DNA from 3 places in the Arthrobacter sp. NamB2 genome. Region 1 is predicted to be linked to each of the others. Evidence: riboswitches for the same ligand, from Rfam matches in the RefSeq annotation. Region 1 holds a riboswitch; each other region holds the start of a gene.
The links. A riboswitch is a leader RNA that binds a small molecule or an ion and turns the genes downstream of it on or off. The one in region 1 is predicted to bind cyclic di-GMP.
Positions count from the first base shown of each region.

Region 1 (2,194 bases):
CACGGCAGCTGCCATCGGCGAGTACTGGCTCGGCGCCACCGAGGGTTACGCGAACTACGCCTCCGTCTACATGGGGTCCGGCATCGGCTCGGGCATCGTCATGGACGGCACCATCTACCAGGGTGTGAGCTCGAATGTCGGCGAGATCGGGCACGTCACGGTGGATGCGAGGGGACTCCAGTGTCCCTGCGGCAACATCGGCTGCCTCGAGCTGTACGCGAGCCCGAGGATCGTCGTCGCGCAGGCAGCCGAAGCTGCTGCCCGGGGTGACCTCGACATCCCGTTGACGGGAGTGATCTCCGAAGACTTCGCTGCCGTGGGGACGGCCGCGACGAACGGTGACGGGACCGCCCTGCGACTGATGCACGAGTCTGCCGAGTACGTGGCGAGCGCGGTAATCTCAATGGTGAACCTCCTCGATCTGCAACTCATCGTGCTCGCCGGCAGCGCCTTCTCGACCGCCGGCGGCTTCTATGTGGACATCATTGCGGAGGCCCTGTCGCACCGGGCCATGGCACGAGCCATTCATCCCGTGGAGGTCCGCCTGTCGGTCAACGGGAACGACGCGGCGGCCCTCGGAGCCGCAACCCTGGTCCTGCAGGACCGGTTGTCCCCGCGCACCCTGCGGTCGGTGTCCTTCGCCTGATCCGATCCGGGCCGGACGATGACGCCTACCGGGGAGGACGGGAACCGGGAACCGGGCGAGCCCTCCGTCCTGCGCGAGAACTGCAGGAATCCTTCGCCATCCTTGGGCTCGCAGCGACCCACAGGACAGGACGTGCGGGGACAATGGGAGACGTTCCGCCGCCAGGGTGGAACACGGCGCACGGGCACTCGCCCGGCGTCGAGGGCAAACCCGGCGCGAGCCGGGGACGCAAAGCCACGGGACCCACGCGGTCAGCCGGGCTACCGACCAGGTAGGTGCCGATCATGCTTCCAGCCACCGCTACCCCATCATTCGTTGGCCCCGTCCGAGGAACAGCCTTCCGGCTCCTCCTCCTCGCCACGGCGATCGCCACCTTGATGGTCGGGCTGACTCCTCCTCCCGCCCAGGCGGCCCCGGCCCAGCCGGCAAGGATCACGCTCAGCAGTACTGCCGGGGAGCCGGGTACGCCGGTGGCCGTGACGGGAGCAGGATTTCCCAAGCGGAGCAAGGGGACAGTGGTCGCCGGCAGCGCCAGGGTCGCCATCACGACGACGTCCACAGGCTCCTTCCAAGCGTCGATCGTGATGCCTGCCCAGCCGGGTCAGGTCTCGGTCACGGCTACGGTCGGTGCCGCCGTCGCGACAGTTTCCTTCACCGTCGTCGAACCCGCGCCCGTGAACGACTCCCCCAAGTCCCTCCGATTCGGGATCGGCACCAACGGCGGGCCCTCGGCCGGCGGCGAGCTGGACGAGGTGGCCGCCCTCGCGGGAGAGGCGCCCTCGATCGTGCTCTCCTACAAGGACTTCAACCAGCCGGCGCCGATCGCGGAGCTCGACGCAGCGCGCGCCCGCGGAGCGGAGACCCTCCTGACCTGGGAGCCCTGGACCTGGGGAGGCGGCACTTCCCAGCCCGCCTACTCCCTGGACCGGATAGCCGCCGGGGACTACGACGCCTACCTGCGCGAATGGGGCATCACGCTCGCGACGTGGGGTCAGCCCGTGTACCTGCGGTTCGCCCACGAGATGAACGGCGACTGGTACCCGTGGGCCGAAGGCGTCAACGGCAACGGGTCAGGCGACTACATCGCGGCCTACCGCCATGTACACGACGTCGTCGCATCGACCGGTGCCAGCAACATCAGCTGGGTCTGGAGCCCGAACGTGCCCTACTGGGGTTCGACCCCTTTGGAGGAGCTGTACCCGGGCCCAGGGTATGCGGACGTCGTGGCACTGGATGGATACAACTGGGGCACGTCGCAGTCCTGGAGCGGCTGGCAGGAACCCGAGGCACTGTTCGGCGAAGGCCTGGCCCAGCTCCGCACGCTCGCTCCCGGCGTCCCGATCATGATCGCGGAGACCGCCTCGGCCGAGACCGGCGGATCGAAGGCCCAGTGGATCACCGACTTGTTCGGCTATCTCTCGGCGCAGCAGGATGTCATGGGGCTCGTCTGGTTCCACATCAACAAGGAAGCCGACTGGCGCATCAACAGCACCACGGCCTCGGCTGATGCGTTCAGGGCCGGCCTCGCGAGCCGCCGCTGACGCACCG
Region 1 is NZ_SZWI01000002.1:507,657-509,850, reverse strand. Features, by position in the region: gene FDK12_RS06120 (ROK family transcriptional regulator) at 1-646, shown strand, start outside; cyclic di-GMP riboswitch class I at 840-914, shown strand; gene FDK12_RS06115 (glycoside hydrolase family 26 protein) at 931-2,187, shown strand.

Region 2 (2,194 bases), on a different contig from region 1:
CACATTGATGAAGACCTGCGGAGTCTGTACCAGCGCCATCTTCTCGTTGGTGAAGTACCCGAGGGTCTTGTCGAGGAGGAGGGGATCGGGGATCTGGTCGGCATCGAGGATGACCAGGAACTCGCCGTCCGTGGACATCAGCGCGTTGTTCAGGTTGCCGGCTTTGGCGTGCCGCGGCATGTCCTTCCAGTCCGCGGACCGCGTGATCCAGCCGATGCCTTCGGCTTCTGCAGCGGCTCGTACCTCGGCGCGGTTGCCGTCGTCGAGGATCCAGGTCTTGTGCGGGTAGCGGATGTTCTTCGCAGCCCGCGCCGTGGTCAGGACCAGGTCCAGCGGCTCGTTGTAGGTGGTGATGAAGACGTCCACGGTGAGACCTGCAGGAGCCTCCGGGGCCCGGCGTTTCTTCAGCTTCCACACCGTGAAGCCGAACAGCAGTGAGTCGATCAGCGAGTAGGTCTCGGCCAGGACCAAGGGGATGGCGATCCACCAGGCGTCCCAATTGATGGAGTAGAGCCATCTCCAGACGATGTAGTTGAGGCCGAGGACCGCCGTCACGAGCACGATGGCCCGAATAAGGAGAGTCCTGCCGCTCGATGACGGCTCGGACTCCGGATTACGGGTGCTGCCCACGGATCCATCCGCCGGCGGTGTCGTCGCCATACTCCAGCACGCTCCATATCCTGCTCGTCTGCCTCTGGCACTGCTTCGTGACGCGGGAGCGCCGGGATTGCCCGACGTGCCGGTCAACCGGTCGTTGCGGGCCCCCGAAGCATGGAACAAAGGTACCCGAGTGCAGCGGTCGGCGTAGTGCGTCGCGGAGGTGCGCCAATACTGTGGAAGTTCTGCGGATTTTGCGTCACGACTCCAGCACTCGGTACGGAAGGATCGAGATGCCGACGACCAGCTGAGCGGGCCGAAGGCGCGCTAGGGCAGCCGCTCAGCGAAAGGGCAAAGCCGGTGCGAACCGGTGACGCAAAGCCACGGAACCCTCGAGGTTCGCCGGGCTACCGAACAGCAAGGGGTTCAGTCATGCTCTCATCAACCGCAGTGCCCGTTGCCGGCCGACCGATGCGCGGCAGGCGGAGATTCGTTCTTGGCGCCGCTCTGGCAGCGGTCCTGATGGCAACGTCCGTGTCCGTGCCCGTCGCCGCCGCCGACACCACTGCGCCGGCAGCCGATCCGGGGCCCGTGGGTGACTTCGCGTGGAACGGCTTCAACTGGAAGAAGCGTTTCTGGAGTGGTGCACCGAACTACAGCAAGTTGTTCGATGCCGCCAACGTGAGCAACCCGGACACCAATGGCCACGTAACGATGAAGCTCTCCAACCCGACCGGACAAGCCGCAGTGGGAGCCGAATTCAGCACCACGCGGCAGGGCTTCGGGTATGGAACCTACAGCACCACCATCGAGAAGGACCTCACGACGCTGCAGGACGAGGTGGTGTGGGGCTGCCTCTTCACCTACGATCCTGCCGCAGCCCCTGGGTTCAACGAGATAGACCTGTGCGAGGCCAGCGCCTGGGGTGGCGGAGCCAGCTATGGCGAGAACTGGCCCGTCACCCAGGGTCACGGCTACTGGTTCGACGCCAGCAAGGCTCCGGGACTCGGCAACCAGACCGTCACCTTCGACGTCACCACCAACCCCGTCCTCACACACCGCATGGTGTGGGAACCGAACAAGCTCACGTTCGAGACCTTTGCGGGGGAGGGCTACACCGGCCCCCTGCTCAAGCGCACCGTGCTGCAGGGCGAGAACGTCCCCGAGCCGGCGCGCGAAGCGATCCACTTCAACCTCTGGGTGACCGGCGGCGGTGGCGGCAACCCTGCCCAGGTGAAGCCGGAGCAGGTGGTCGTGCGGGACTTCTCGTTCGTGCCCGCCGCCGCGCAGCCTGGTGTGACGCCGACGCCGACGCCGACTCCGACTCCGACTCCGACGGCAACCCCGACGGCAACCCCGACTCCGACTCCGGCACCGGCCCCCGCAATCACGCTGAAGGCGACCAACTCCAAGGCGGGCCCCCTCAGGTCGACGACCCTCACGTGGACGGGGGCCCAGGGCTCCACGGTGTCGCTGGTGGCCGACGGTGTGCGGCGCGCGATACCGAACACCGGCCGCTACACGGCGACGACCAAGACCAGTTCCGTTCGATACCAGGTGTGTGACGCGACGCGGTGCTCACCCGTGGTCCTCGGCG
Region 2 is NZ_SZWI01000003.1:194,980-197,173, reverse strand. Features, by position in the region: gene FDK12_RS07430 (glycosyltransferase) at 1-660, opposite strand, end outside; cyclic di-GMP riboswitch class I at 938-1,012, shown strand; gene FDK12_RS15215 (hypothetical protein) at 1,030-2,194, shown strand, end outside.
Region 2: linked by a shared signal. The riboswitch ahead of FDK12_RS15215 (hypothetical protein) and the one ahead of FDK12_RS06115 (glycoside hydrolase family 26 protein) in region 1 are both predicted to bind cyclic di-GMP.

Region 3 (2,194 bases), on a different contig from region 1:
GCGCCGCGGCCGCGGCCATCACGTCCGTCAACGCGCCCATGCCCGGCTGCTCCTCCCATGCGCTGGGCATCATGCGCTACATCCCCGTCTGCACGCGTGAATTCCGGCAGACATGGTTCCGCGACGGCGCGACGGCGGAGCAGCTCGCCCTGGCCCCCGTGATCGTGTTCGATCGGAAGGACGACCTTCAGGACCAGTACCTCCGGTCACGGACGCGCCGCGTCCTCGACCCTCCGCGCCACTACGTTCCTGCAGCCCAGGAGTTCAAGGATGCCATCAGGCTCGGCATGGGCTGGGGACTCGTCTCCGAACTGGAACTGGGTGAAGATCCGCAGGACCTCGTGCCGCTTTCACCCGGCGGTCCCGTGGACGTCCGCCTCTACTGGCAGCAGTGGCGCCACGGCTCGACGGCCCTGGCGACGGTCGGCGAGGCCGTGCGGCAGGCCGCCGCCGTCCTCCGCCGGCCCGCGACGGGGGCTCCGTGAGGACGCGGGGACGACTGCACCGCGCGCCGGGCAGGGGGTGTCCGGTCGCGGAAGCGCCCCGGGCGGTTGCTAATATCGAAGGGCGGGCAACCGCTCGTCGATAAGGGCAAACCCGGTGCGAGCCGGGGACGCAAAGCCACGGGACCCACGCGGTCAGCCGGGCCGCCGAAGGGAACAGGTCCACGAACAATGCCTCGGACGCCTCACTTTCATACGGTCCCCGCAGCAGCCGATCCCTCCGCGGTTGCATACCCTGATCCCGGCCGGCGTCGTGCGCTGCGGAACCGGCGCGGAGCTCCGGGTCATGAGTAGCTCCCCCTCCACGGACCGCCGCTCGGCCGTCGTCATCGAGGACGATCTGGACATCCGGAACCTCGTCTGCGCCATCCTCGAGCAGTGTGGCTTCCAGGTCAGTGGTGCGGCGACCGGCAGGGACGGGGTCGCCGTCGTGCGCAGTGAACATCCGACGGTGGTCACCCTGGACGTCGGCCTGCCCGATATCGACGGGCATGAGGTCCTGCGGCGGATCCGCTCGACGACGGACTGCTACGTCATCGTCCTGAGCGGACGAAGCGACGAGATGGACATCCTGACGGCACTGCAGGCGGGAGCGGACGACTACGTCCTGAAGCCGTTCCGCCCTCGGGAGCTGAGGGCGCGTATCGACGCCATGCTCCGGCGGCCCCGCATCGGACGGAAGTCGCAGGTGGAAGAAGCACGGGACGTGCCGCTCCAGTCGTCCGCGCCTGTCGCTTCGAGTGGGACGACCGCAGGACTCACGGACAACGACCCGGCAGGTCAGCTCCTGACACGGGGCGCCCTCGTACTCGACGGCGATGCCCGGACCGTCACGTGCACCGGCGTCGAACTGCCGTTGACCAAGACCGAGTTCAACCTGTTGCACGAACTCCTGAGGAGCAACGGGGCGGTCCGGACCAAGGAGGAACTGGTCCGGGTATCCCGGGGCACGGACTACCGCGGCTACAACTTCGTCAGCCGCACGGATGAGCGGGCGATCGAGGTGCACATCGCCAATCTCCGCCAGAAGCTCGCGAGGGCGGACGCGGACCCTGACCTCATCACCACAGTGCGCGGCGTCGGCTTCCGCATCATGCCGCGGAGCGTTGATCCCCGCTAGGTGGCCGTCGCAGTCAGGGTCGCCTCGGATAGGTGGCGCGGAGCTCGTGCTCGGTGTCGGAGGCGCAGGCGCGCAGCAGCGTGATCGAGCGCCGGCAGGCGTCGAGGTCTGCAGCCGAGAGGAAACGCTGGACGGCCAGCGCCGCCTGGGCCAGCCGGCGGGCTCCCACCATCACCGACGACGTCGTCAGGCTGAGGACGGCGTCCCGGGCTCCTGCCAGGTCACCGTCCTGGAGCCGCTGCTCCAGTCGGCGGACCTTCCCGTCGAGCGTCGCCGAGAAGTCCAGCGCGAACCGTCCGACCACGGACGGGTCGGAGAAGTCGTCCTCCATGTCCTCAAGGACGCGGAGATCGATCAACGGGGCGGCTCTGCCTCCCGCGACCGGATCGCCGACGGCGTCCTTCGGCAGGGTCGCCGGCCCGCCGTCCTGCTGCAGGCCAGGACGTGGCGGGATGGGAGGGCTGGACATGGGACAAGGGTATCGATCCCTGCTGCCACCGACGGAGGAGCCGCATGTTCTTGCGCAAAGCCTGCGGAAGGACGCAGCCGTCGGCGCTTCCGCTCTGCTGGA
Region 3 is NZ_SZWI01000010.1:25,169-27,362, forward strand. Features, by position in the region: gene FDK12_RS14615 (ArgP/LysG family DNA-binding transcriptional regulator) at 1-485, shown strand, start outside; cyclic di-GMP riboswitch class I at 581-655, shown strand; gene FDK12_RS14620 (response regulator transcription factor) at 790-1,623, shown strand; gene FDK12_RS14625 (Hpt domain-containing protein) at 1,637-2,092, opposite strand.
Region 3: linked by a shared signal. The riboswitch ahead of FDK12_RS14620 (response regulator transcription factor) and the one ahead of FDK12_RS06115 (glycoside hydrolase family 26 protein) in region 1 are both predicted to bind cyclic di-GMP.